2 regions of the Streptomyces sp. NPDC026394 genome follow, and region 2 is predicted to be linked to the other one. Evidence: riboswitches for the same ligand, from Rfam matches in the RefSeq annotation. Region 2 holds a riboswitch; the other holds the start of a gene.
What was found. Region 2 has a riboswitch for glycine ahead of gcvT (glycine cleavage system aminomethyltransferase GcvT). Riboswitches for the same ligand answer to the same signal wherever they lie in the genome.
Positions count from the first base shown of each region.

Region 1: another riboswitch for glycine. It lies ahead of gcvP (aminomethyl-transferring glycine dehydrogenase); the one in region 2 lies ahead of gcvT (glycine cleavage system aminomethyltransferase GcvT).

Region 1 covers NZ_JBVHPX010000028.1:9,586-24,039, reverse strand. Annotated here, with positions in the region: gene ACZ4QV_RS37290 (PadR family transcriptional regulator) at 1-238, opposite strand, end outside; gene ACZ4QV_RS37285 (DinB family protein) at 517-1,128, shown strand; gene ACZ4QV_RS37280 (DUF3291 domain-containing protein) at 1,268-1,825, opposite strand; gene ACZ4QV_RS37275 (MerR family transcriptional regulator) at 2,467-2,814, opposite strand; gene ACZ4QV_RS37270 (aminotransferase class IV family protein) at 2,973-3,776, shown strand; gene ACZ4QV_RS37265 (PhzF family phenazine biosynthesis protein) at 3,986-4,810, shown strand; gene ACZ4QV_RS37260 (CPBP family intramembrane glutamic endopeptidase) at 4,890-5,681, opposite strand; gene ACZ4QV_RS37255 (glutamate-cysteine ligase family protein) at 6,078-7,604, opposite strand; gene ACZ4QV_RS37250 (hypothetical protein) at 8,226-8,813, shown strand; gene ACZ4QV_RS37245 (DUF5999 family protein) at 9,178-9,384, shown strand; gene gcvP (aminomethyl-transferring glycine dehydrogenase) at 9,545-12,430, opposite strand; glycine riboswitch at 12,619-12,716, opposite strand; gene ACZ4QV_RS37235 (PRC-barrel domain-containing protein) at 12,831-13,220, shown strand; gene ACZ4QV_RS37230 (DNA polymerase IV) at 13,124-14,454, opposite strand, start outside.
Region 2 covers NZ_JBVHPX010000001.1:660,790-675,243, reverse strand. Annotated here, with positions in the region: gene ACZ4QV_RS02885 (M1 family metallopeptidase) at 1-288, opposite strand, end outside; gene ACZ4QV_RS02880 (class I SAM-dependent methyltransferase) at 410-1,240, opposite strand; gene ACZ4QV_RS02875 (ABC transporter ATP-binding protein) at 1,406-2,497, opposite strand; gene ACZ4QV_RS02870 (ABC transporter ATP-binding protein) at 2,494-3,708, opposite strand; gene ACZ4QV_RS02865 (ABC transporter permease) at 3,705-4,715, opposite strand; gene ACZ4QV_RS02860 (ABC transporter substrate-binding protein) at 4,793-6,541, opposite strand; gene ACZ4QV_RS02855 (ABC transporter permease) at 6,613-7,611, opposite strand; gene ACZ4QV_RS02850 (enhanced serine sensitivity protein SseB C-terminal domain-containing protein) at 8,526-9,332, opposite strand; gene ACZ4QV_RS02845 (enhanced serine sensitivity protein SseB) at 9,507-10,304, opposite strand; gene ACZ4QV_RS02840 (hypothetical protein) at 10,501-11,295, shown strand; gene ACZ4QV_RS02835 (AAA family ATPase) at 11,529-12,281, opposite strand; glycine riboswitch at 12,538-12,633, shown strand; glycine riboswitch at 12,634-12,742, shown strand; gene gcvT (glycine cleavage system aminomethyltransferase GcvT) at 12,775-13,902, shown strand; gene gcvH (glycine cleavage system protein GcvH) at 13,991-14,365, shown strand; gene glyA (serine hydroxymethyltransferase) at 14,423-14,454, shown strand, end outside.

The DNA of each region.
Region 1 (14,454 bases), on a different contig from region 2:
GGATCATCTCGTAACCGTGCATCGGCCGGTCCTTCAGCAGGGCCAGGATCGAGGCGCGTACGTCACCGCGCCGCGCCCGGCCACGCGGCCCGCCGCGGCCCCGACCACCGAACGACGGCCCACCGAAAGGCGGCCCGAACGGCCCGAACGCAGCTCGCCGCTCCTCGAACCGCCCCTCGTAGTCTCCGCGGCCACCGCGTCGACCGTGTCCGTGGTGCTCGTGTCCATGGGAACGCATAAGGCGCTCCTTCCTTCTCGTGGTTGCATCTTTGACCAATCGCGACATCACTTTGATCGTTCGCGATGCTTCAACGATATATCGGAACTGTTCGGATGGCAACGCCCGAGCTCAGCGAGTCTCTGACCTGCGTCAGTGGGTGTTGATCGATTGTCGGCGAAGGGCGATCAATTGACCTCTGTGCCAATTAGGGATGACTGCCTGCGGGGTTTGTGACAGTGGAGGACGACCGCAGACGGCGACGATCATTCTGCTCGACGGGTCTGTAGTGTGCGGCGATGACACGAAGCGAACGGCTCGCGGAGCAGTTGGACTGGTACTGGCGCAAGAACCTGCGGCCACGGCTGGACGGTCTTACCGACGAGGAGTACTTCTGGGAGCCGGTGCGCGGCTGCTGGAGCATCCGCCCACGTGGCACGTCGGCCGTGCCGATGTCGGAAGGCTCGGGGGAATGGACGACGGACTCCGCGTCCCCTGCCCCGGTGCCAGCGCCGGTGACCACGATTGCCTGGCGGCTGGCGCACATCATCGTCTCGTGCCTGGGCTATCGGGTCGGCTGGTACTTCGGCGGTCAGGACGTCGTCTCCCAGACATTCACCTACGCGGGGACCGCCGACGAGGCGCTGAAACAGCTCGATGAGATGTATGGGAGATGGAACACGGGGGTCCGCAAGCTCTCGGACGCCGACCTGGACGATCCGCCCACGGTGGGTCCCGAGCGGTTTCCCATGGAGAACAGGGTCCTGCACGTCAACAGGGAGCTGATCCATCACGGCGCCGGGATTTCCCTGTTGCGCGACCTCTACCGCCGGCAGGACAAAGCCGTACCGCACCGGACCACACCGACAGGTGCCCCCACCACGTCCCCCGCGTGCCTGTATACCGAATGATCAACCTGTGGTGGCACCAACTAGCGTTGATCATCCTTCGGTGGCAATCGATCAGCGATCACTGGCACAGGTCAGTCTCGTACAAGCCGTCACCCGACCGAAAGGTTCGACGGCGACCCGAGGCGTTCAGACTTGCTTGTCAGCGAACCTGGTCGCTCTTCGGCCCGGTGCCGTTGTTCCTGGTCGGAGTTCCGTCCGGGGCGAAGGAGTGGTGGAAGGTGAAGGCGTGCGGCGCGGGGTCGTGGTCGTGGAGGTACTCCAGCCTGGAAACCCCGTCCTGCCAGGTGGGTACCGCGCCTTCGGAGACCCACCAGAACACGTGATTCGGGTGTCCTGTCCTCTCGAACCAGTCGTAGCGCCTGTTCAGCGCCGCACGGTGCAGACCGGTGTAGATGGCGTCGAAGGCGGAGCGCAGGTCGGTCCAGAGCGAGAGGGTCGCGGACAGGGCGGTGGTTTCCACCGTACGGCCCTTGCCGTACCAGGTCGGTACGGCGAACTCTCCCCACGCGCCCCAGTCCGCCCCGAAGAGCATGCCCCGGTCACTGCCCGCCGGCTCGGCACGCGCGAGGTATCCGGGGTGCTGACTGATCTTCTGGTAGACGGCCGCACCCAGGTCGTAGAACTCGTGCGTGAGAGGTGCGGGATCGGCGAGAGGGGACTTCAGGACGCCGAAGGTGTACAGAGCAAGATGGGGCATGCTTCTCTCCCTGGTGGAGGGCGGCCGGCGTGGACCCGGATCGGTGGCTTACGCATCGGGCGGGGATGCGTACAGGCGTGCCGACTCGTCCCGTCACGGGTGGCTCAGCCTGGAGGAACTCTGGTGCGACCGTGGGCGATCGCCGAGGACCAGGTGAAGGTAGCTGCCTCCGCGGGCTCTGTCGAAGTTGCGTTTTCCCTGCTCAAGTGGCCTTCGCGCGGGGCCTTGCGGGGGGAATTGCTCGACCACGGCCCTCGGGCCGGCGTCAGCCCTCCCGTGACGCTCGTGACCTGCTGTCCTTACGCAGGAGCCGGTGAACCAGAAGGAACATGAGAGAGAAGTAGGCCGTGCCGGCGCCTGTCCATGTCAGGGTCCAGGCGTTCGGCTGCTCTTCTGTCAGGGCCAGTGCAAAAGCGGTCAGTTCCAGCAGGAAGAAGGCGACGAAGGCCCAACGTGACCGGCGGAGATGCCTGGCCGTCCGCTCGGAAAGGGGACAGCGCGTACGCCACTGCATCCGTCTCCGCGTCCGCATCCGTACGACCTCCCGGATTGCCGCAGGTGTCACAGCACCGTGACCGGCCCCGCGCGTCCCCGGTCCCCGTCAGGCACCGGGAAGCGCCGCTCCGCCGGCGACCCACGGGTCAGGGCTTCGCCGCCAAGTAACCCGCGAGAGCGCTACGGCTGCGCTGGAGGTCGCCGATGCGTTCGTCGGTGTCCGCGAGTACCCGGTTCAGGATGGCCCGAACGTCCACGCACATCTCGATCTCCGGCTGCTCGCCCCGGGCGCACGGCAGCACAGCGCGGATCACCTCGGTGGTCAGTCCCGCGTCCAGAAGAGCGCGGACCTGACGCACGGTGAGCTCCGTGCCGTCGCCGTAGCAGCGGTAGCCGTTCGGGCCGCGCTCTGTGGTCAGCAGGCCCTGCGCCTCGTAATACCGCAGCAGCCGCGTGCTGACCCCGGTCCGCCGGGACAATTCCCCGATCAGCATGTGCCCCGCCCCACTGCCCCGCCCCTTCGCGATTGACCTTCTCACTGGTGTGAAGCCTTAACCTCCCCCACGGAACGAACATTCCGCGCCCGCCGTCCATGATCCGGACTACGGGCCGCTGCCGCCGTCCCTGTTCCCGTACGAGGTGGAGTGAAGCCATGCCCTCTTTTGTTGTTCAACGTGGCGGCCGGGCGGCGACGGCCGGGGACTTGACGCCGCTCGCCTTCGCGGGCTACGCCCACTTCACCGCCATGCAGGTGCGCGGGGGCCGGGTCCGGGGCCTCAACCTCCACCTGGAGCGGCTGCGGACCGCCTCGGAGAAGATGTTCGGCCGGGCGATTGCCGACGACCGGATACGGGGTTTTCTGAGGGCGGCGCTGGAGGCGGGGCCGGCCGACCTGTCGCTGACGGCCACCGTGTACTCGCCGGCGGGCGAATTCACCGTGGCGGGGGCCGAGGTGGAGCCCGAGGTGCTGGTCCGTACGGGCCCGGCCGCGACCGGGCCGCAAGGGCCGTTGTCGCTGGCCGTGGTCGAGCACGAGAGGACCCTCCCGGCCGTGAAGCACGTGGGCGAGGTGGGCAAGACGTACTTCCTCCGGGAGGCCGTGGGGCAGGGTTTCGACGACGCCGCCTTCGTCGATCGCCGCGGCCGGCTCAGCGAGGCGTCCATCTGGAACCTCGCCTTCTGGGACGGCTCTGCGGTGGTGTGGCCCGAGGCCGGGATGCTGGGCGGCACCACGATGGGCATCGTCCGGCGGCAGTTGGACGGGCTCGGTGTCCCCCAGCGGGTCCAGGAGGTCACTGTCGCCGACCTGCCCGCGCTGGCCGGCGGGGTGGTCATGAACTCGTGGACGCCGGGCGTGGCCGTACACCGGATCGGCCCGGTTCCCTTGCCGGACGCCCCCGGCTTCCTGGCGCTTCTGCGCCGCGCGTACGAGGCCGAGCCGCTCGTCGCGCCTTGAACCGGGGAGAAGACACGCAAGGGAGGGGGACGGGGGCGAGTGATCGCGTTCCGGTCACCAGGGCCCTGGGCTCCTCCCTACTGGCTCCCTCCACCTCACCTACGTATGCGTCCACTTGTACCGCTGGGGTGGCAGCGCGGGCGAAAATCGGTCCACTTACATCCGATTGGCCTTGGTCGCGCGAGAGGTGGACTTCTAAGCTCCAGGCCATGAGGATTCGTATCGTTGACGCCTTCACCGACCGCCCCTTCGGCGGCAACCCCGCCGGCGTCGTCCTGTTCGACGCCGGCGGCTTTCCCGACGACGCCTGGCTCCAGCGGGTCGCCGCCGAGGTCAACCTCTCCGAGACCGCCTTCGCCCACCCGCTGCCCGCGGGCGGTGCCGCCGACTGGGCGCTGCGCTGGCTCACCCCGGCCGCCGAGGTGAACATGTGCGGTCACGCCACCTTGGCCACCGCACACGTCCTGCACACCACCGGGACCGCCACCGGCACGGTCCGCTTCACCACCCGCAGCGGGGTGCTGACCACGACGGCCGACGACAGCGGCGCGGTCACCATGGACTTCCCGACGGCCCCGCTGAGGGCGGTCGAGGTGCCGCCGGCCGTCGCCGCGTCGCTGGGTGTGGAGATCCGCGGTGCGTACGACACCGGCGAGAATCTCGGCGACCTCCTCGTCGAACTGGCCGACGAGAAGGCCGTACGGGCCCTGGAGCCGGACCTGCGGACCCTCGCCTCGCCCGGCGGCCGCGGAGTGATCGCCACCGCGGCGGCCGAAGCTTCCGACAGCGGTTACGACTTCGTCAGCCGCTGCTTCTTCCCGGCCGTGGGCATCGACGAGGACCCGGTGACGGGCAGCGCGCACACCGCGCTGGCGCCGTTCTGGTCGGCCAGGCTGGGCCGCGACGAACTCACCGGCCTCCAGGGCCCCGCCCGCCGCACCGGTCTCGTACGGACCGCACTGCGCGACGACCGTACGCTGCTCACCGGCTCGGCCGTCACCGTCATCGACGGCGAACTGCTCACCGCGCCCTGAACCGGGTCACGGGCGGGCCCGGCCGTACATCCGGACATCCGGGCGGGTCCCGCCCCCACCATCCCTCCCACCTCGCCCGTCACACCGTAGGCAGCCACCCCACCTTGCCCGCCAGCAGCGCGTATCCGAGGAACGCCACGATGTCGATCAACGCGTGCGCGGCGACCAGCGGGCCGACGCGCCCCCAGCGCCGGTACAGCAGGACGAAGATCACGCCCATGACCATGTTCCCGACGAACCCGCCGATGCCCTGGTAGAGGTGGTACGAGCCGCGCAGCAGCGCACTCGCCACCAACGCGGCCACCGGGGTCCACCGCAGCTGCCCCAGCCGCCGCAGCAGATAGCCGACGACGATGACCTCCTCGACGACGGCGTTCTGCACCGCCGACGCGATCAGCACCGGGAACTTCCACCACACGTCGGGCAGCCCCTCCGGCACCACCGTCAGGTTGAAGCCGGCCGCCCGCGCACCGAGGTACAGCAGCAGACCGCTGCCTCCGATGACCGCCGCCACGCCGACGCCGCGGCTCATGTCGAATCCGGGCCTGCGCCCGTCGAGGCCCACCGCCCGGAGGCCGCCGACCCGCTCCCTGATCAGCAGATGCGCCACCAGCGCGACGGGGACGAGCGCGGTGGCGATACCGAACAGCTGCCAGGCGAGGTCGAGCCACGGGCGTCCCGGCGCGTGCGAGGAGTTCAGCATCGCGGCCTGGTCCTTGAGGCCGCCGGGTCTGGTCAGCGCCCCGATGAAGCTGATGAGCGCGGAGACGCCGCTGGCGCCGAGCGAGAGCGCCAGGACCAGCACCGTCTCGCCGCGCAGGATCCGTAGCGAGAGCCCGCCGCCCAGTCCCCTGTCCGGACGCCCGCTCAGTTCCCCGTCTTGTCCCCCGCCCGGCCCGCCGTCCCCGCCGTCGTCCCGCCCATCGCCCGGGCCCGGCCGCTTCCGGCCAGGGGATTCCGCACCGGTCACGGGACTCGCGTCCGACTGCACAGCTGCCTCCAGATCCGTACCGCGTAAGACGTCACGACGAAGACGTCACACCCAGAACGTCATAGCTTGCCCGACGCCGGCCCCGGCAAGCCGCCCGGCCCGCCCGGAGCACGTCGGCAGCGGCCCCCTGCCTCCACAGCACGAGTAGGGCGTCGGGCCCGCCGGAAAGGCACACGGCCCTCGCGGACCGCAGCACGATTCCGGGCAGGTCCGACGCCATGATGGTCGCCGCGGGTCACCGCCCTGGCAACGTCGAGGCCGAATGCCCCCGCCCGCTCACCCCCGCCCCGCCGCCACCGGCGCGGCGGTCCACTCGACGGGCCAGGCGTGCACCGGCTCCCCCGAATGCATCAGTTCGCTGTAGCGCTGGGTCATCGCCGCCAGCGCCGCGCCCCGGTCGAGGCCGCGGCCCAGCGCGTGGTGGTACGCGGCGGCCTGCCAGGACGCTCCGTTGACGCGGCGCCGGCAGCGCGCTTCGATCACGCCGAGGTAGTGGTCGCGGTCGACGGGCTCGACGCCCCAGGCGTCCAGGCCGGCCGCGGCCATGGGCAGCAGTTCCTGGCGTACCAGGCGGACGGCGGAGACTTCGCCGAGGCCGCCGGAACGGCCGGGGCGGGGCCACTTCAGTACGGCGTCGATGCCGCGGCGGCACGCGGTGTCGAAGTTCTCGGCGGCCGCGGCGAACGGCATACGGCCCCACACCGGCCGCGGCTCCTCGGCCAGCGTCCGCACCAGTCCGTAATAGAAGGCCGTGTTGGCGATGACGTCGGTGACGGTGGGGCCCGCGGGCAGGACGCGGTTCTCGACCCTGAGGTGCGGGACGCCGTCCGCGACGCCGTACACCGGGCGGTTCCAGCGGTAGACGGTGCCGTTGTGCAGCACCAGTTCCGCCAGGCTCGGGATGCCGCCTTCGTCCAGGACGGCGAGGGGGTCCTCGTCCGCGTGGATGGGCAGCAGGGGCGGGAAGAACCGCAGGTTCTCCTCGAACAGGTCGTACGGGGCGTCGATCCAGCGTTCCCCGAACCAGGTACGCGGACGCACACCCTGGGCCCGCAACTCGGGTGGCCGGACGTCGGTGGCCTGCTGGAAGACCGGCGGGCGCGATTCGCGCCACAGTTCGCGGCCGAAGACGAACGGCGAGTTGGCGCCGACCGCGACCTGGACGGCAGCGATGGCCTGAGCCGCGTTCCAGACGGCGGGGAAGCGGTTCGGGGTGACCTGGAGGTGCAGTTGCACCGAGGTGCACGCGGCCTCGGGCGCGATGGAGGCCGAGGAGGAGACCAGCCGCTCGACGCCCTCCAGGTCGATCTCGAAGTCCTCGCCGCGCGCGGCCCGCATCTGGTCGTTGAGCAGGACGTAACGGTCGATCTCCGAGAGGTTGGAGGCGACCAGGTCCTCGGCGGCCAGGGTCGGCAGAATGCCGATCATCACGATACGGGCGGCCACCTCGGCGGCCTTGCGGTCGGCATAGGCCAGGCCCGTACGCAGTTCCTCGGCGAGCTGGTCGAGGACGCGTCCGGAGAGCCGGTGCGGAAGGATATTTACTTCAAGGTTGCACTGGGCCAGTTCGGTCTGGAAATCGCGGCTCGCGATGCGCTCCAGGACCTGTGAGTTCATCATGCGCGGCATACCGTCGGGACCGGCGAGATTCAATTCGATCTCCAGCCCCATCAGGTTCTTTGGACGGTCGAACCGCTTGTCGTTCAGCAGCCTCTGCAATCCCGTCAGGCACTCGTGCAGCTTTCTCCGATAGCGTTGCCGGTCGGTGAGACCGGTGCCGCCCGCCGCAACCTTCTCCCCCATCGGAGCGTCCCTCCTCATGTCGACGGGCCCGGCCCGGCAGGCCGTCCGGGGCTTTCCGGCAAGCGCCCGGCGGGCCGGGCTCCCCGGCGGGCCGGGCGATCGCGCTACGGTCGATGATGCCCGGCAATCCGATCGATAACGCCTCGGACGTGCGCCGGAACCGGTAGGCTCCGGGAGACGGACGGGCTGGCACATTCCGAGGGCATACCGTCGGGCCCGGAGGCCGTCTCAGGGTGTCGCGGTAAATGCCGTCGACATCCGTTGAATGACCGTCCGGATCCGGCCTACCGTGTTCACGACGGAATAGCAGGCCGCGGCGCCAGGCACCGCACAAAGGCACCGAAAAGGCCGTTCGGAGGGGTCTGGATTCCGCCTTGTCGGCAATCCGCGGAACGGCTAGCCGAAACACTTGGTGAACACACGTCGTATAAACTTCGCTGACGAGGCAGAGAGTTGGCGCCCAGCGTTGCGGTGTTCCACCGGGGCTGCGGCAAAGCGGCTGACCCCGCCGGGCCGACATCCCCGGTCGGCCAAGTACTGGCGCTCTGACCCCGCACGCTGACGACGCCGTCCGCACCATGCCCAGCACCACCGTGTCTCCCAAGTGAGAGGCGACCCACCATGCCGCTGCATGTCCCCCCTGCCCCCGCGCCTGCCCTCCGCAGCGTCCTCGCCGCCCTCGGTTCCCCCACCGCCGTGCGCGAGGCCCGTACCCCCGCCCTCCGTGCCCACCAGGGCCCGCTGAGCCCCGAACTCCCCCTTCCCGTATACGTGTTGGACGATGTCAGCCACCCTGCCGGGCCGCCCCGTACCCGGCTCACCGGCTGGCGTTTCCTGATCCGCAGCGGCGAACGGTCGGTGGCGACCGCGGAAGCCATGCTCACGGCCGACGGCTGGACCTTCTCGCATTTCTGTGAGGGCCCCTACGTCACGTCGACCGAACGGGCACTGCGTCAGGCGGAGTCCGTACCGACCCCGTACCAGCCGCGGCTGCTGTCCGTGCCGGAGCTGTACATGCTCACTTTGTGGCTGCATCACGACGTCTCGGCGGACGGCTCCGAGGGGGTGCCCGCCCCGGGCGACGTCCTCGTCCCCTTGGCGCCGGCCCCGCCGGGCATCGCCGCCCACCGGCCGCACCGGGTGGCGGACCTGCTGCCCCGGCTGACCCTGCGCCTCGCACCGGTGCCCCTGCTGGGGTCGCCGGCCTGAGACCCGGCAGGGGGTCCGCCACGGCGACCGGCCGAGGTCGTACGACACAACCGCGCACCGGAGCACACCGCCTCACAGGAACGCGCCCCGCGCCCTTCACGGACGCGGGGCGCTCCGCTGCGCTCACCCGCGCGGAGTACGCTGCCGCCGAGCTCCCAACGCCCCGTGACGGGGACGCACTTGAAATGAACCGACCGCACGGGTGATGCGTCATTATCTAGTGAGTGCCGCTGCAGCCAAATCCCTGCGGAATCCGGCCCGTGGGGCAACACTGGTATCGACCTACTGAAACGGGGGAGCGGCCATGAGCATCTCGTCGAGCCGCAGGACGAATCAGACCACATCGCAGCGAAAGACATCATCCATGTGCCAGCACCAACCGCCGTGCCCGACCGCAGACTCCGCCGACCGGGAGGCCGCCCATCTCGTGGCGCACCACCCGGAGCAGGGCTGGAGCCTGCTGTGCAACGGTGTCCTCCTGTTCGAGGACACCGGTGAACTGCTGCCGGACGGCCAGGTCATCGCGCCGCACCGGGTTCTGGGCACGCCGCACGTGGCCACCGCCGCCTGATCACCTCAGCGCACGGAACCACGCGAAACCGCACAGCACGGCACAGCACGGACCGACTGCCGGCTGACAAGAGAGCACAACGGACAACAGGGCCCCCGGCGTCGACGCCGAGGGCCCTTCGCATGCCGCGCGCTCACGAACGGTGCGCGCCGACGGCGGATCAGCCGTCGTACTCCTCCATGGGCGGGCAGGAGCACACAAGATTGCGGTCACCGAACGCACCGTCGATGCGGCGCACCGGCGGCCAGTACTTCTCCGCCGCCTCGACGCCGGCCGGGAAGACCGCCTCCTCACGGGTGTACGGATGCGGCCACTCGCCGCCGAGCGCGGCCGCGGTGTGCGGGGCGTTGCGCAGCGGGTTGTCGTCCTTGTCCCACTCCCCCGAGCCGACCTTGTCGATCTCCGCGCGGATCGCGATCATCGCTTCGCAGAAGCGGTCCAGCTCGTGCAGGTCCTCGCTCTCGGTCGGCTCGATCATCAGCGTGCCGGCCACCGGGAAGGACATCGTCGGCGCGTGGAAGCCGTAGTCGATCAGCCGCTTGGCGACGTCGTCGATGCTCACCCCGGTCGCCTTGGTCAGCGGCCGTACGTCGATGATGCACTCGTGCGCGACCAGGCCGCCGGGGCCGGTGTAGAGCACGGGGTAGTGCGGCTCCAGGCGCTTGGCGATGTAGTTGGCGCCGAGCACCGCGACCTGGGTGGCGCGCGTGAGGCCCGCGCCGCCCATCAGACGGACGTACGCCCAGGAAATGGGCAGGATGCCCGCGGAACCCCACGGCGCCGCGGAGATGGGACCCACACCCGTCTCCGGGCCCGCGGTGGGCTGCAGCGGGTGGTTGGGCAGGTACGGCGCCAGGTGGGCGCGCACGCCGACCGGGCCGACGCCGGGGCCGCCGCCGCCGTGCGGGATGCAGAAGGTCTTGTGCAGGTTCAGATGCGAGACGTCGCCGCCGAACTTCCCGGGCTCGGCGAGGCCGACCAGCGCGTTGAGGTTGGCGCCGTCCACGTACACCTGACCGCCCGCGTCGTGCACGGCCGCGCAGATCTGCGTGATGTGCTCCTCGAACACGCCGTGCGTGGACGGGTAGGTCACCATCAGCACCGCGAGCTGGTCCCGGTACTGCTCGATCTTGGCGTGCAGGTCGTCGGTGTCCACCTCGCCGTCCTCGCCGGTCTTGACGACGACGACCTTCATGCCGGCCATCACGGCGCTGGCGGCGTTGGTGCCGTGCGCCGAGGACGGGATCAGGCAGACGGTGCGCTGCTCGTCACCGTTGGCGCGGTTGTACGCCCGTACGGCCAGCAGGCCGGCCAGTTCACCCTGCGAACCGGCGTTCGGCTGGATGGAGACCTTGTCGTACCCGGTGACCGTGGCCAGCCGCTCCTCCAGCTCCGCGATGAGCGTGAGGTAGCCCTGCGCCTGCTCGACCGGCGCGAAGGGGTGCAGCTGCCCGAACTCGGGCCAGGTGACCGGCTCCATCTCGGTCGTCGCGTTCAGCTTCATGGTGCACGAGCCGAGCGGGATCATGCCGCGGTCCAGCGCGTAGTCCTTGTCCGCCAGGCGGCGCAGGTAGCGCAGCATCGCGGTCTCGGAACGGTGCTGGTGGAAGACCGGGTGCGTCAGGTACGCGTCGCCGCGCAGCAGCCCCTGCGGCAGCGCGTCGGCCACGGTCGCGTCGAGCTGCTCGATGTCGGCCTGGACGCCGAAGGCGCTCCACACCGCGTGCACCTGCGCGCGTCCGGTGGTCTCGTCACAGGCGACGCCCACCAGGTCGGCGTCGACCAGCCGCAGGTTGACGCCGGCTTCGCGGGCCGCCGCGACGGCCGCGGCGGCCCGGCCCGGCACCCGTACGGTCAGCGTGTCGAAGTAGCCGTCGTGCACGACCTCCACCCCGCCCGCCCGCAGGCCCTCCGCGAGTATGGACGCGTAGCGGTGGGTACGGCGCGCGATGGCCGCGAGGCCGTCCGGGCCGTGGTAGACGGCGTACATGCCCGCCATCACCGCGAGCAGCACCTGCGCGGTGCAGATGTTGCTGGTGGCCTTCTCCCGGCGGATGTGCTGCTCACGCGTCTGGAGGGCGAGCCGGTACGCCTTGTTGCCGTCGGCGTCCACCGAGACGCCCACCAGCCGGCCCGGCAGGCTGCGGGCGAACTTCTCCCGTACGGCCATGAATCCGGCGTGCGGGCCGCCGAAGCCCATCGGGACGCCGAAACGCTGCGTGGTGCCGACGGCGATGTCGGCGCCCAGCTCGCCCGGCGAGGTCAGCAGCGTCAGCGCCAGCAGGTCGGCGGCGACGGTCACGATCGCGCCCAGCTCGTGCGCCTGCTCGATGACGGCACGCGGATCCCGTACGGCACCGGAGGCGCCCGGGTACTGGAGCAGCACGCCGAAGACGCCACGCTCGGCGGCCTCCGCCGGGATGCCCTCGGACAGGTCGGCCACCACGACCTCGACGCCGGTCGGCTCGGCGCGGGTCTCGATCACGGCGACGGTCTGCGGCAGGCAGTCGGCGTCGACCAGGAAGACGCCCTGCTTGACCTTGCCCACACGACGCGAGAGGGCCATCGCCTCGGCCGCGGCCGTGCCCTCGTCCAGCAGCGAGGCGCCGGAGGTCGGCAGTCCGGTCAGGTCGGCGACCATGGTCTGGAAATTGAGCAGCGCTTCGAGCCGGCCCTGGGAGATCTCCGGCTGGTACGGGGTGTAGGCCGTGTACCAGGCGGGATTCTCCATCACGTTGCGCAGGATCACCGGCGGGGTGAACGTGCCGTGGTAACCGAGGCCGATCATCGGGGCGAGCACCTGGTTGCGGTCCGCGAGCGCCCGCAGCTCGGCGAGGACCTCGGCCTCCGTGCGGCCCTGGGGCAGGCCCAGCGCCTCCGCGCTCTTGATCACGTCCGGTACGGCGGCCGCGGTCAGTTCGTCCAGCGATCCGAACCCGACCTGCGCCAGCATCTTGGCCTGGGCCTCCGGGCCGGGGCCGATGTGCCGCTGCTCGAACGGGGTGCCTCGTTCCAGCTCGGTCAGGGAGCTGCGGGTGGTGGTCATCTGCGGGGGCCTCCTGGTCGTTTCGACCTGCGCGGGGCACCACGGCGCTGGTGCCCGGACGGCCTCCCCCTCTGTCATCTCAACCTGAGAGCTTCACCGGTCCCGCACGCGGAACCGGCTTTCACCGTCGGTGAGGAAGGGTTCCGGCGCTGTGCCCGCCCGTGGCCCGCCCTGCTTTCCAGAGTGACCTCGTCCATGCGGTACGTGAGCCTGAGAGATTCCGGGGAGGAGTTGCTCCTTCGGCGCCTACGCCAAGATCGACGAAGGACTCTCCCGCATGGGGTCGACAGCCGCTCGCCAGCCTACCAGCGCGGCGAACGGACGTTCCTTCGAGTGGCCGGGGCATGAATTGTGCCGTTTGGTAGTTGTCACAAGGCAGTTGCGACCACTTGGAGGGACCGTGCAGACCGATATCGATCCCCGCAGCTTGATCGGCCGCAAGGCGTTCGACAAGAACGGAACCAAGATCGGCACCGTCGACGAGGTGTACCTGGACGATGCGACCGGTGAACCGGAATGGGCGGCCGTACGCACCGGGATCTTCAGCCGGGACGCGTTCGTGCCCCTGGAGCCCAGCGATCTGGTCGACGAGGCGCTGCACGTCCCCTACGACCGCAAGCTGATCAGGGACGCGCCGGACTTCGGAGTGGGCCGCCACCTCTCGCCGGAACAGGAACTACAGCTCTACCACCACTACCGTCTGGACATTCCGGCCCCCGATCCCAAGCCCGGGTCGGACGCCGCGCCGGCCGACACGGAGTTCGGGCGGGTGGCCGGCGCCGAGGACTGAGCACCGGGCGGAGGAGTTCCGTGGGCGCCGGGCTCCTCCGTCATGCCGTCGCCGGGCCCGCCGGGCTCCTCCGTCACGCCCTCGCCGGACCCGCCGCCCTCGCCGGACCCGCCGGCCTCGCCCGATCCGCCGGGCCCGTTCGCGTTCCCGGCCTCGCCCTCGCCACGGCCGCCGGGGCCGCCCGCCCCGCCGGGCAGGCCGTCGCGCCACCCGTCCGGCGGACCGCCCACCAGCGGCAGCGGCTCCCCGGGCCGCAGCGCGGGGTCCTCGACCGGAAACGTGCGCACCCGCCCGGGCCCGGACCACGGCTGTTCGAACCGTACGGTCACCCGGCCCACGCCGCTGCCCTGCACCCAGCCCGCCCCGTGCTCGTCATGGATCACGTCGAGCCCCGGGAGCCAGCGCCGGGGCCGCTCGGGCTCGTCGGCGGCCATCCGCGCGGCCTCGTCGGCCGCCCGGCGCGCCCGCTCGGCCTCCTCCTCGGCCGCCTTCTCCGTCGCCACCTGGGCGAACAGGTCCTCCTGTGTGAAGTCCGCGAGGCCGGTCACCCCCACGCCCAGCAGCCGTACGCCGCCCGTCGTGTCCACCAGGTCCAGCAGCCGGGCCGCGGCCTCCCGCACCACGCCCTGGTCGTCCGTGGGCCCGCGCAGCGTCTCCGACCTGGTCAGCGTCGAGAAGTCGTAGTTACGCACCTTGATCACGACGGTCCGGCCGGACCGCCCGGCCGCCCGCAGCCGCTGCACACACCGGTCAGCCAGCCGCGTCACCTCGGCGCGCACCCGCGTCCGGTCCGTCAGGTCCACCTCGAAGGTGTCCTCGACCGATATCGACTTCGCGTCCCGCTCGGCCACCACGGGCCGCTCGTCGCGGCCCAGCGCCATCGCGTACAGCCCGGCGCCGTGCGCCCTGCCCAGCAGCCGTACGAGCTCCGCCTCGCCCGCCTCCGCCGTCTCGGCGACCGTGTGGATGCCCGCCCGGCGCAGCGTCTCCGCCGTGGCCGGGCCGACGCCGGGCAGCGTACGCACCGTCATCGGGCCGAGCAGCTCCCGCTCCGTGCCGGGCTCGATGACCACGAGGCCGTCCGGCTTGGCCTGCTCCGAGGCGATCTTGGCCAGCATCTTGGCCCCGGCCAGCCCCACCGACCCGGTCAGCCCCGTCCGGCGCCGGATGTCCCGCCGCAGCCGCTCCCCCACCGCCCGCACCGCCGCGGTGTCCGCCGCGACGCCGCCCGCTT
Region 2 (14,454 bases):
GACCGCCAGCTTCTGGAGGTCGAGGTGGAAGGAGCCGAGGTCCTGGGTGGCGCGCGCGGTCAGTTCCGTACGGCCGTCGAGGCGGCCGGTGGCGGGGTCGTAGCTGACGCCGAGGTCGTAGTGCAGGGCGTCGAAGCCGCCGTTGCCCAGGTTCGGGAAGTACGGGTCGCCGACGCCCGGGGCGCCGGGTGCGGCGGCGGGGGCCGCGGCGATGGAGAAGGCGGCGGCCACCGCGGTGGCCAGGGGGAGCAGACGAGCGGGGCGACGTGCTGAACGGGAGAGTGCCATGAGCCGTCCCTTCGAACACACGGATGCCGTCTGGTGAACAACCGCGCCGACTCTGCACTCTTCTGTCGCTTTTCACACGGAACTTTGCCAACTCGTCATGCCACTCGGACCAGTTGACGCCTCAATCGGACTGCTGTCCCTGCTTTCCGGCCACATAGAGAATCTTGCGGCAGCCGTCCTCGTCCGGGACGTCGGTCAGCTTGCGGCCCTCGACACCGTGCGCCGCGATCAGCCGCAGCCCTCCGGCGGCCAACTGCCGGCGCACCGTGACGTCCGAGTGGTGGTGGTAGAGGTGCCGGGAGGACACCCGGCGCCAGGTGTCGTCATCCGTGCCCGTGCGCGCGAAGTAGTCGTGGGTGACGTCCACGACCCCGTCCGGCTCGACCGGTACGAGCCCGCCCCGCCACACGTCGAACCGGCCGTCCCGGTCCACCACCTTGGTCACCGCGTAGTCGCGCCGGAAACTGCCCAGCGTGGTCATGTCGAAGACGACGACGCCCCCGTCCGCGAGCTGCCGCCCCAGGCCCGCGAAGGCGGTGGCGAGCTGTTCGCCGGCCAGGTAGGCCAGCGGCTCGCCCATGCAGGTGACCACGTCGAAGGAGCCGAGGTCCGGCATGTCCCGCAGGTCGGCGACGACGAACGGGGTGCCGGCCGCCGCCGGCTTGGCGCGGGCGGCCTCGATCATCTCCGGCGACAGGTCGCAGCCGGTCACCGTGTACCCGAGGCGGTCCCGCAGGGCGAGGGTGCCCCGCCCGGTGCCGCAGCCCGCGTCCAGCAGCCGCTTGCCGTCCGGCCCGTACCGTTCGACGAGCTTGCCGTAGAAGGTGACCCAGCGCAGCAGGTACGGGTCCTCGACGATGGTGTCGTAGTCCGCCGCGACCGCCGCGTAGGCGGTCAGCGCGGGGTCGGGGGCCGTGGCGTCGGCGTCGTGGGCTTCCTGCTGCGCGGACAAGGCACTACCTCCATGGGACCGGCCGACGGGCGCCGCCGGGGCGCCGCTGAATCTATGGTCGGCAAAACCGGCCGGTCAAGGGCGGCCGCGGACGCCCGGAGGCCGGTGCGGAGGCGGCGTTGCCGCTCGCCCCGCACCGGCCCCGCACGCCTCGTGTCCGCCGGCTCAGCCGCCGCTCCCCGCGGCGCCCGGCGTTCCCGCGCCGACACCCTCCGGCGCGTTCTCCGGATGGTGGCAGGCCACCTTGTGGCCGCCGCGCAGCGCCACCAGCGGCGGCTCGGTGGTCGAGCACACCTCGGTCGCCTTCCAGCAGCGGGTACGGAACCGGCAGCCCGAGGGCGGGTCGATCGGCGAGGGCACGTCGCCGGTGAGCAGGATGCGGTCGCGCTGGGTGCGCCGCTTGGGGTCGGGCACCGGCACGGCCGACAGCAGCGCCTTGGTGTACGGGTGCATCGGCGCCTCGTACAGCGCCTTGCGGTCGGCCAGCTCCACGATCTTGCCGAGGTACATCACGGCGATCCGGTCCGAGACGTGCCGGATGACGGACAGGTCGTGCGCGATGATGACGTAGGTCAGGCCCAGCTCGTCCTGGAGGTCGTCCATGAGGTTGACGACCTGCGCCTGGATGGAGACGTCCAGTGCGGAGACCGGCTCGTCGGCCACGACCAGCTTGGGCTTGAGGGCCAGCGCCCGCGCGATGCCGATGCGCTGCCGCTGACCGCCGGAGAACTCGTGCGGATAGCGGTTGTAGTGCTCCGGGCTCAGGCCCACCAGCTCCAGCAGCCGCTGCACCTCCTTCTTGACGCCGCCCTCGGGCTCGACGCCCTGGAGGCGGAAGGGGGTGCCGACGATGCCGCCGATGGTGTGCCGCGGGTTCAGCGAGCCGTACGGGTCCTGGAAGATCATCTGCACGTCGCGGCGCATCGGGCGCAGCCGCCCCGGCGACAGGTGGGTGATGTCCCGGCCCTCGAACTCGATGGAGCCGCCGGTCGGCTCGTCCAGCCGGGTGATCAGCCGGCCCATCGTCGACTTGCCGCAGCCGGACTCACCGACCACGCCCAGGGTCTCCCCCGGCCGTACGTCGAAGTCGATGCCGTCGACCGCCTGCACCGCGCCCACCTGCCGCTTGAGCAGGCCCTTGGTGATCGGGAAGTGCCGTACCAGGCCGCGTACCTTCAGCAGCGGCGCGGCGTCGGCGCTCTCGTCGGTCCCGTCCGTCGTACCGGCGGCGACGCCGGTCTCATCAGTCTCGGTCACAGCTTCGGCGCAATCTCTTCGGTCCAGATACGCTCCCGCTCCTCCTGCGCCAGGTGGCACGCGGCGACGTGTCCGCCGCCGCCGGCCTCGCGCAGTTCGGGGCGGACCGTGCGGGTGACGTTGTCCTTGGGGACGTCCGCGTACGGGCAGCGGGGGTTGAAGGCACAGCCGCCGGGGACGTTGATCAGGCTGGGCGGCGATCCCTTGACCGGGATCAGGCGCTCGGTCTGCTCGCGGTCGATGCGCGGCATCGACCCCAGCAGGCCCCAGGTGTACGGGTGCTGCGGCTCGTAGAAGACCTTCTCCGCCGGGCCGCGCTCGATGCAGCGGCCCCCGTACATCACCAGCAACTGGTCCGCCAGCTCGGCGACCACCCCCAGGTCGTGGGTGATGATGATGACCGCCGAGCCGAACTCCTTCTGGAGGTCGCGGATCAGGTCGAGGATCTGCGCCTGGACCGTCACGTCCAGGGCGGTGGTCGGCTCGTCGGCGATCAGCAGTTCGGGGTTGTTGACCAGCGCCATGGCGATCATCGCGCGCTGGCGCATACCGCCGGAGAACTGGTGCGGGTGGTCGTCCACCCGCTTGTCGGGCTGCGGGATGCCCACCCGGTCCAGCATCTCGACGGCCCGCTTGCGCGCGGTCTTCTTGTCGACGTCGTGATGGACCCGGTACGCCTCCACGATCTGGTTGCCGACCGTGTAGTACGGGTGCAGCGCGGACAGCGGGTCCTGGAAGATCATCGCCATCTCGCGGCCGCGCAGCCTGCGCACCTCGTCCGGGTCGGCGCCGACCAGCTCCTTGCCGTCCAGCCAGATCTCCCCCGACATGTCCACCTTGGCGCGCTGCTGCCGGGAGGCCCGGTGCAGGCCCATGACGGCGAGCGAGGTGACGGACTTGCCGGAGCCGGACTCGCCGACGATGCCGAGGGTGCGGCCCTTCTCCAGAGTGAAGGAGAGGCCGTCCACGGACTTCACGATGCCGTCGTCGGTGGGGAAGTGCACCTTCAGGTCGCGCACTTCCAGGAAGGCGGTGGGCGCCCCCGAGCCGGCCGCGGCCGGTTCGCCGACCGCGGCGCCCGTCTTCGTCAGGTCGGCCGCGGCGGCGGGCTGCGCGGCCGGGGTGGTGCCCGGACCGGCGGCATCCGGGGTGGTGCCTCCGGCGCCGGGGCCGGCGGTGGGGCCGGTGGTGGAGTCTGGGGAGTCGGTCACGAGAGCCTCACCCGCGGGTCGACGGCGGCGTACAGAACGTCCACCACCAGGTTGCATATGACGATGAAGAACGCGGCGAGCAAGGTGACGCCGAGGATGTTCGGCAGGTCGTTGGCGTTGATCGCCTCGACGGCGAACGCGCCGACCCCCTTGAGGGAGAAGACCTGTTCGGTGATGAGCGCACCGCCGAGCAGCAGGCCCACGTCCATGCCGAACACCGTGATGATCGGGGTGAGCGCGGCACGCAGGCCGTGGCGCACCACGACCTTGCGCTCGCCCAGCCCCTTGGCGCGCGCGGTACGGATGTAGTCCTCGCTCAGCGTCTCCAACATGCCCGCTCTGGTCAGGCGTGCATAGAGGGCGGAGTAGAGGAAGGCCAGGGTGATCCAGGGAAGCACCAGCGTCTGGGCCCACATGAAGGGGTCCTCGAACAGCGGCACGTAGTCGCTGCGCTCGATGATCGGCCACTGGTAGGTGAACAGGGCCAGCGCCAGCGCGCCGGTGAAGAACATGGGCAGCGACACACCGGCCAGCGCGATGCTCATCGCCACCCGGTCGAAGACCGAGCCGGGGCGCAGCGCGGAGAGCACGCCGGTGGCGACACCGGAGACCAGCCACACGACGGCCGCACCGGCGGCCAGCGAGACGGTCACCGGGAGCCGGGTCTGGATCTCCGGCCAGACCTCCAGGTGGGTCTTGAAGGAGTAGCCGAAGCACGGCACGTTGCACGTGGCGGCGTCCGGGCCGAACTTGTAGTCGACTCCGACGAAGATGCCCTTCAAAAAGTCCCAGTACTGTACGAAGACCGGCTTGTCGAAGCCGAGGTTCTTCTTCACCGCGGCGAGGTCCGCGGCCGATGGGGCCTTTCCGATGTACTGCGCGGCCAACTGGTCAGCGGTCTGTCCGGCCAGTTTCGGCAGCACGAAGAAGATGCCGAAGGTGACCGCGCTGACGATCAGCAGCAGAATCACCGCGCTGATCAACCTGCGGATGAGGTACGCGAACACGGGACTGCGGCGTCGGCGCCGCGGGCCGGACCGGCCGGCCCGCGGACACCAATGCCTTCACCTGCCTTCCGGGGCTGCTACTTCTTGACGCCGATGTTGAGGTAGTCGTACTCACCGCTGTAGGCGGAGGTGGACACCAGGTTGGTGGCCTTCGGCGAGCGGTACAGCAGGATCTTGAAGTAGGTCAGCGGGACGATGACCGCTTGCTCCATCGTCTTCTTGTCGATCTCCGCGTAGTCCTTCTCGCGCTGTGCCTGGTCGCTGGTGGCGATGGCTTCGTCGAGCAGCTTGTTGATGGCCGGGTCGTCCAGCTCGGAGAGGTTGGAGTTGCCGGACTTCTGGATCGCCTTGCCGTTGACGATCTGGTTCAGGTAGCCGAAGCCGGTCGGGTAGTCCGAGCCCCACTGCATCATCATCAGACCGATGTTGTTCTTCTTGGTGAACTCCGGCACGCCCGCGTAGTCCGAGAAGTACTTGCCGCTCGGGTACGTCTGGATCTTGGCGTCGATGCCGATCTTCTTCAGCGAGCCGACCACCGAGGTCGCCGCGTCCACCTCGTCCTGCCGGTCGCTGCGGGCGCTGATCGTGGTGCTCACGTTGCCGGCGCCGCACGCCTGCCACTGCTTCTTGGCCTCGGTCAGGTCGAGGTTCTCACCGCTGTACTTCTGCGGGTACTGGTCGAACTTCTGGTACCCGGCGAGGTCGGTGGGCAGCACGGTGGTGGCGATGTCACCGCGGATCGGCCCGCCCTGCGCGGTCTGCACGGCCTTCTTGTCGACCGCGTACTGCACGGCCCGGCGGCACTCGACCTTGTCGAACGGCGCAACCTTGGGGTTGATCGCCACGTACGACAGGCGCTGGCCGAGCGCGTTGTCGGTGTTGGCCTTCTCCTTGGCGCTCGTCAGGAGCTGGGCCTGGGTCTGGGCGTCCACCCCGCGGCCGGCCATGTCGATGTGCGTGTTGCCGGCCTTCAGGTCCTTGTCGATCGTCGACTGGGCGACCTTCATGTTCAGCACGATCTTGTCCGGAAGCTGCTTGCGCAGCGGGTCGGTCTTGGCGTCCCAGTTCGGGTTGCGGACGAGGACGACCTTCTTGCCCTCCTCGTAGGTGTCGAACTTGTAGCTGCCCGAGGAGGCGATGTTCTTGGTGTAGTCCGCGCCCTTGTCCCTGGCCTTCGGCACCGGCGCCGTCTGCGGGGCGCTGACCAGGTAGTCGAACTCCGCGAACGGCTGCTTGAGGCGGAAGACGATGGTCTGGTCGTCCGGCGTCTCGATGGACTTCAGCCCCTCCGGGCTCGGGTCCTTGTACGGTCCCTTGTAGCCGCCCTCGTTGTCCTTGAGGTACGTCTGGAAGTAGTTCGGGCCGAGCGAGAGCACATCACGCGCGAAGTTGCTGCGCTCCACCGCGTACTTGACGTCCTTCGAGGTGATCGGCTTGCCGTCGTCGTACTTGAGGCCCTTGCGGAGCTTGTACGTCCAGGTCTTGTTGCCGTCGCTGGACTTGCCCATCGACTCGGCGAGGTCCGGCACCAGCTCGTTGCCCTTGAGGCCCGGCCCCGGCTTGAAGGTGGTGAGCGGACGCGCGTACAGACGGCTGAAGTTCCAGACGTAGGCGTAGTACGTGTTGCCCGGGTCGTAGGACTCGGGGGCGTCGCTCATCGCGTACGTGAGCGTGCCGCCCTTCTCGTCCGAGGCGTTGACGATGCCCTTGGTGGCGGCGTTCGCCTCGGCCGAGCCGCTGCTCGAACTCTTGCCGCTGCAGCCGGCCAGCAACAGGCCCGCACTGGTGAGGGCCGCGATCGTTGCGACCGGGACTGACCTTCGCATAATGGTCGGTTTCCCCTTCGTTGGTCGGAAACTTGGGTGGGTGCTGCCGGGCGTACGGCGCCCGGGCGGGGTCAGCGGCTGCGCGGGTCCAGCGCGTCCCGCAGGCCGTCGCCGAGGAGGTTGAACGCCAGCACGGTGACGAAGATCGCGATGCCCGGGACGAGCATGTACTGCGGGTCGACCTCGTAGAACTTGACCGCCTGGTTGAGCATCCCGCCCCAGGACGCCTGGGGCGGCTGGATGCCGACGCCCAGGAAGCTCAGCGCGGCCTCGAAGAGGATGTTGGAGGGGATCAGCAGCGTCGAGTAGACGATGATCGGGCCGACCAGGTTGGGCAGCAGCTCCCGGAAGAGGATGAACGGGCCGCGGGCACCCATGCCGCGCGCGGCGTCCACGAACTCCCGCTCGCGCAGCGAGAGCGTCTGGGCCCGCACGATCCGGCCCATGTACGGCCAGTTGAAGAATCCGATCACGAAGATCAGGACCGAGATGTGCAGCGGCAGCCCTTCGAGCCCGAAGGCGCCGCCCTGGAGCGAGGCCGAGATGGCGATGGCGAACAGCAGCAGCGGGAACGCCAGGAAGACGTCCATCAGCCGGCTGATCAGCGCGTCCACCCGGCCCCGGTAGAAGCCGGCCACCACGCCGAGCACGGTGCCGATGGCCACCGACAGCAGCGTCGCGCCGAACGCCACGATCAGCGAGACCCAGGAGCCCTCCAGCACCCGCGCGAGCAGGTCACGGCCGAACTTCGGGTCCACGCCGAGCGGGTGGTCCAGACTCATGCCGCCGAATTCGCCCTTGGGCAGCGTGGTGTTGGGGTCGATGAGGTCCTGGTTCGGACTGTTGGGGTCCAGACCCAGCCAGGACTGGATCGGCCGGGAGAGCGCCGCGATCACGATGAGCAGGATGACAACGATGGCACCCGCTACCGCGACCTTGTCGCGCCGGAAGCGCAGCAGGGCGATCTGGCCGAGCGAGCGTCCCTCGATCTTCTTGCTCTCGACGCCTTCCAGCACCGCTTCCGGCTGCGCCTCGGCAGCCGCCCCGGTGGTCTCGATCGGTGCGGTCACGGTGCCTTTGACCCCTCTCGGCCGGCGCCGCCGGCCCATGCGCGCCGCGGTCAGCGGCCTGGTTCACATCACTGGTGCGAGTGGTGCGTCTGGTGCGAGGTGGTTCTTCTGGTGCGAGTGGTGCTCTGGTGCGGGAAATGCCCTGGTGCGAATGGTGCTGCTGGTGCAACGAGGAGAGCTCTGGAACAGCTGGAGCAACTGATGCTTGTACTGCGGGCAATGCGGGTACAGGTGTTGCGAGTACAGGTGTTGCAGGTCTTGCGGATGTTGCAGGCGGAGCAGAAGTCGCGGAACGTCACGCGACGACGAGCGGTGCATCTCGTACACAGGGCCGAAACCCTCTGCTGCGGGAGTCTTCATCCGAGTTGCGATCACTCACCAGCCCTGGCCGGGAATGGATGCGTAACTGTGATGTAGCCCACGGCTCGCCGTTATGCGGACACACGCCCCGACTGAGCGGTTCGCGCGGAGCCGGTCAGGGCTCAACTTCCGGGCAGGATCGCCCAATTCGGCCCGGGGAGCGGCGGGGGGCGACGTTGGGCGGGGGCGACGTTGGGCGGGGGCGATGTTGGGCGCGGGGCGGGTCGGCTTGGGGCGGGTCGGCGCGGGCCGGTCGGGCGCGGGGCGGTCCGGCGCGGGCCGGTCCGGAGCGGGGCGGTTCCCGCTCACGCCCCTTGGGTAACCCCCTGCTGGGGGGACGTGGCCGTTCGATTCGCCCTCATAGGCGCGCGATCCGTGCGCCGCGAGCCCACCGCCTCGGGGCCTGGAGCCACGGAAAGGCCGAGGCCCGCAGAAGACAGGCAGGGCCCGGGCAGCAGGCGGGGGCCGGACAGCAGGCAGAGTCCGGGCGGCAGGCGGGTGCCGGATGGCAGACAGGGCTCAGACGGGAGCCGGGCGGGAGCAGGGCGGCAGGCTCAGTACGCGCGCGGGTAGCCGTACCCGTAGGACGGGGCGGGGGCTGGGGCGGGCGCGGGCACCGGGCCCGCCGCGTAGGCGTCCCGGTCGAAGAACGGCCGCGCGTTGGCCCGCATCCACATACCGACCGGGTCGTACTCGTCGTTCATCGCGACCGTCGAGACGGGCAGCCCCTCCGGCACCGCGCCGATGGACTGCTGGATCATCAACCGTACCGAGTCCACGGCCGGTTGCCCCGTGTCGTACAGGTCCAGGCCGATGGCCAGGTACGGAGCGCCGAGGGCGGGCTGCACCCAGGCCCGGCGCAGGGAGCGCACCGCGGGCGTGCGGTGCGCGTTCTGCCCCAGGAGGGCGTAGAACTGGGGAATCTCGATGGCCGGTTCGGTGATCCGCAGCGGACCGGCCGGCAGCCGGTCCAGGCCGCCCGCGATGCGCCGCAGGTCCAGCCACGGAATGCCGACGCCGCCGCCGGGGGCGTGCGGGTTGAGCCACAGGCCCCAGCGGTCGGGGAAGAGGGTGGCCGCGATGTCCCGTCCGTAGACGACCTCGTGGGCACGGTTCCAGCCGCTGGCGGCGAGTTCGGGGGCGGAGGTCACGCACGGCGCGTAGCCGAGCCCGTCGACCTCCATGTTGCCGTACTGCGCATCGGGCGAACCGGCCTGGCCGTGCCAGAGCAGCATCCAGACCTGACCGGCGGCGAGCGCTTGCAGCAACGCCTCGTAGGCGTCGTACCGGCCGGGCGAGACCTGCTGCAGCATCTGCTCGACCTGCCCGGCAGCCGCTCCCTGATGCGCACCCGCGCTCACGTGGTCCGTCCCTTCCTGTCGGCAGGCACGTGGGGTACGCCTGCCGGTTGCAACAACAGCTTAGAGCCTGCGTCCGGGCCCCGGACGGATCAGCACACACGGCTTGCGGTCACGGGAAGGGGCGCCCTGGGCGTGCCGGGGCGCCGGGGGCGTGGCGACGTGGGGCCTGAACGGCTAGACGGCGTCGCGGGAGTAGAAGGGCCGGACCCGCTCCAGCATCCAGTCGGCGACCGGATCGCCCTGCGCGAGGTCCAGCATGACCAGTTGGACGGGCCAGGCCAGCGGTGCCCCGCCGAGCGCCCGCCCGAGGGCGGCGGTCACCGCGTCCCGTACGGCCGGGTCGTGCGGCGCGACGGCCGCGGCGTCCACCTGGACGCCGACGAACAGCGCGGGCGCGTCCCCCTCGATGCTGGCCAGCGCGCGCCGCGCGGTGACCACGAATCCCGCCGACGAGAACTCCAGCCCGGCCGCGGCCAGGAAGTCCACCGGCTCCTCCTGCCAGTCCGGCTCGAACAGCCTGACCCGGGCGCCGCTCGGCGCACCCGGCTGGTCCGGACGGCCGGTCCGGCACAGCTCGGCCACCGCGTCCGGCGGCAGCGGTACACCGACCGTGCCCTCCGGGTTGACGGCGATACCGAGCAGCGGGGGCAGGCCGCGCGCGAACTCGGCGGCCGGCGCGACGGCGAAGGACAGGTGCGGCCCGGCCACCCGCTGGAATTCCTGCTCGGAGCTGAAGACCGGGACGTACGCGGCCGAGCCGATCTCGACGGTGGGCAGGTCCAGGCCCGCCCGGCCCATCCCGGCGCTCTCCGGGCCGCCGCCCTTGGGCAGCGGCACCCATATCCGGCTGCGGCCGAGCACCTCGACGATGCGGGCGCCGGCCCCGGGGTGCCCCACCGAGGCGGCGAGCACCTCCTCCAGTTCGTTGGCGGGCCACTCCAGCCGCGGAATGCCCTGCTCCGGAAAGTCCATCTCCACCCACCCGCTCCGTACCGCTCGTACCGCGCTTTACCTGGTCGACGACCCTAACGCCAGCAGGCGGCCGGGGCCCTGGTGCGTCCGGGGGACCACCGAACGCGCGCGAGCGGTTGCGGACCGTACACACCCCTCTCAAGGTGGCTCCAGGGTGATCTTGCCCTGCCGTTCCTACAGAAAGGCACGTCTCCTGATGGCAACGCACCGGACCGCCTCCGCCCTCGTCTGCGCCACCACCGCCGGCGCCCTCGCCCTCGGGGCCATGGGCTCCGCGACCGCGGCGGAAGGCCCCGAGCCCCCGGTTCGCAACCACAGCATCGTCGTCGACGACATCGGCCGGCTGGCGGACGCCTCGGCCGAACTGGCCGAGAAGTCGGCCGACAGCCGCGGCCACTCCGTGGAGGTGCGGTCCGCCCGCACCCGTCTGGACACGGTCCTCCAGGACGCGCAGCGGCTGGCGGACCAGCTGAACGAGGACTCCGACCGCACGGTGACGGCCGACTCCCTCCGGCTGCGCAGGGTCTCGCAGGACCTGCGCACGCAGTTGGACGAGCTGATCGAGCGCCGGGCGCCGGTCCCCGAGGAAGACACCGACTCCGCGACCCTGACCGGCTCGGTCTCCCGGTCCGTCACCGACATCTTCAAGATCCTGGGTCTGGACAAGCTCCTCGGCGGCCTGCAGCAGCCGGCCGCCCAGCCCGCCGCCGCTCCGGCGGCCGACCGTCCGGCCCGGCCCGCCGCGGAGCCGGCGGACGGCGCGGACGCGGCGGACGACCAGTCGGCCGCCCAGCCGAAGGCGCCGATCAGCGACCCGCGGCCGGGTGACGGCGCCCAGCCGGCCGCCGACCCGCAGCCGGCCGCCGACGCGCAGCCGCCCGCCGACGCGCAGCGTCAGCAGCCCGCCGAGGCGCAGCAGCAGGGCGTCCCCTCGCTGGTCAACTCGGTGCTCTCGCTGCCGACCGTGCTGCTCAAGGCCCTGGGCCTCTAGATCGGCCCGGCGCCGAGCGTCCGGAGGAGGCGCAGATGCGGGAGATATGCCTGGACTAGGACCGGTCGTGACGGGCCGTACGGAAGGTTCCGTACGGCCCGTCAGGTGTCCGGCACTCCGGGCCGGAACGACGGGTACGGACGCCCGCCCCTTGGGAGGCGGGCCTCACTCGTTCCCGATGGCGGCCCCGCTCGTGCCCGACGGCGCCCCTCGCGGGTACCCGTCGGCGACCCTCACTCGAAGGCGATCTGCCGCAGTGCGCCCGCCGCCGGCCGGTCCAGCAGGACGACCGAGGTGAAGCCCGCGGGGAGCCGGGCCGCCCGGGCGCGGGCGGCCAGCCGCCGTACCGCGCGCCGGTGCCGGGCGAAGGCGTACCCGGAAACTCCGCGTCCGCGCGAGCGCTGTCCGGACAGCGCGACCTCCGGCGGTACGTCCAGCAGCACCAGGTGCAGGCCACGCCCGCCGCGCCGGGCCTCGCGCGCGAGCCAGCGGCGTACCCACGTCAGCGTGCCGCAGTCGTGCACCACCACACTGCCGCCGGATCGCAGCGCCCGCCGCAGCCCCAGGTAGTGGGAGGCCCTGACCAGCGGCCGGTAGAGCGCGTACGGAATCCGGCGCAGCCTGCCGCGCTCCCAGCGTTCCCGTACGTCCTGCGAGTCGATGCGGTGCACGGCGGCGCCGCGCGCGTCGAGGGCGGGCACCACCCGGATCATGAGCGTGCTCTTGCCGCTGCCCGGCAGGCCGGAGACCACCACCACGTCGCCCGCCGCGAAGTGCAGCTCGGCCGCCTCGCGCGGGGTGCCGCGGTCCCTGAGGTCGACGACGTCCACCGCCGGCGCGTCCGGCGCCGCGGCACGCGCCCGGCCGGGGCGCACCACCCCGAGCGGCAGCCGCCGGGGCCCCGGCACGGCGGCCGGAACCGGCTCCGGGACACAGCCCGGGGGCGCGCCTCCCGGACTTGTCGCGAGTGCGGCCTGCCTGTGCACCGTGATCGCCCCTCCCGGTCCGGTGATTCCGTCCCCTTACCCGCAGAGTGTCAAGAAAAGGTAATGCGCTTCAAGGGAATCCCACGATCCGTACAGTCCCAGGACACTGTCGTGACACCCCTGCGAACACCGGTACGACCAGGGCTCCTGTATCCGGCGATCCCGTGCGATGATGTGCGCGCCAAGTGCCGGACGGCGCACCACCGTGCGCGTCCTGGTACGGGTGCCACGCTCAGCCAACTCCATACCGGCCGCTTGAATCCGCGCGGGAGAGTCCCCGGCCGTCACGGCGGGGCGCCGAAGGAGCAAGTCCTCCCTTGAATCTCTCAGGCCCCGATACCGCGCGGGCGAGGCAGATCTGAAAAGCGGGCCGCCGTGGTGTGGCTCCACCCAAGGTGCAAGCCGGGACCGGTCACGGCCTTCCGGTGAACCTCTCAGGTTCCGATGACAGATGGGGAGACCGTCTTGTCACCCATGCCCGGGAGCCACCACCATGACCGAAGCCCCCCGCCGCACCGCGCTGGACGCGACGCATCGCGCCCTCGGCGCGACCATGACCGACTTCGCCGGATGGGACATGCCGCTGCGTTACGGCAGCGAGCGTGACGAGCACGTCGCCGTCCGTACCCGCGCCGGCCTGTTCGACCTCTCGCACATGGGCGAGATCACCGTCACCGGCTCCGGCGCCGCCGACCTGCTGGACTACGCGCTGGTCGGCAACATCGGCGGCGTCGCCGTCGGCCGCGCCCGCTACACCATGATCTGTGACGCCGAGGGCGGCATCCTGGACGACCTGATCGTCTACCGCCTCGGCGGGACGGAGTACATGGTCGTCGCCAACGCCTCCAACGCGCAGGTCGTGCTGGACGCGCTCACCGAGCGGTCGAGCGGCTTCGCGGCCGAGGTGCGCGACGACCGGGACGCGTACGCGCTGCTCGCCGTGCAGGGCCCGGAGTCCCCCGGCATCCTCAAGGGCCTCACCGACGCCGACCTGGACGGGCTGAAGTACTACGCCGGGCTGCCCGGTACCGTCGCCGGAGTCCCGGCGCTGATCGCCCGTACGGGATACACCGGTGAGGACGGTTTCGAGCTGTTCGTCCGCCCCTCGGACGCGGTGGCCCTCTGGGAGGCGCTGACCGAGGCCGGCCAGGACGCGGGCCTGGTCCCCTGCGGCCTGTCCTGCCGGGACACGCTGCGCCTGGAGGCGGGCATGCCGCTGTACGGGCACGAGCTGACCACCGGCACCACCCCGTTCGACGCGGGTCTGGGCCGGGTCGTGAAGTTCGAGAAGACGACGAACGGCGGCGACTTCGTGGGCCGCGCCGCCCTGGAGGCGGCCCGGGACCGCGCCGAGGCCAACCCGCCGCGCAAGCTGGTCGGCCTGATCGCCGAGGGCCGCCGTGTCCCGCGCGCCGGATACCCGGTCGTGGACGCCGACGGCGCCGTCATCGGCGAGGTCACCTCCGGCGCCCCCTCGCCCACCCTCGGCAAGCCCGTCGCCATGGCGTACGTGGACGCCGCGCACGCCGCGCCCGGCACCGCCGATGTGGCGGTGGACATCCGTGGCACCCATGAGCCGTACGAGGTCGTGGTTCTGCCGTTCTACAAGCGCCGGAAGTGACGCCCGCGGCTCCGCCCCGGACGCACTCCCGTCTCACCTGTCAAGACCCCTGCACCGAGCACGCCACCGTATCCAGGAGAATCAAGACATGAACAACCCCCAGCAGCTGCGCTACAGCAAGGAGCACGAGTGGCTGTCGGCCGCCGAGGAGGGCGTCTCGACGATCGGCATCACCGAGCACGCCGCCAACGCGCTCGGCGACGTCGTCTTCGTGCAGCTCCCCGCGGTCGGTGACACGGTCACCGCGGGCGAGACCTGCGGTGAGCTGGAGTCGACCAAGTCCGTCAGCGATCTCTACTCCCCCGTCGACGGCGAGGTCACGGAGATCAACGAGGACGTGGTGAGCGACCCCTCGCTGGTGAACACCGCCCCGTTCGAGGGCGGCTGGCTGTTCAAGGTGAAGGTCAGCGGCGAGCCGGACGACCTGCTCTCGGCCGACGAGTACACCGCCTTCACCGGCTGAGCCCGCCCACCCGCCGCCTGGCGGGGCCCCGTGCCCCGCGTACCCCCAGGAAGAGTCATGTCGCTTCTGAACAGCTCACTCCACGAGCT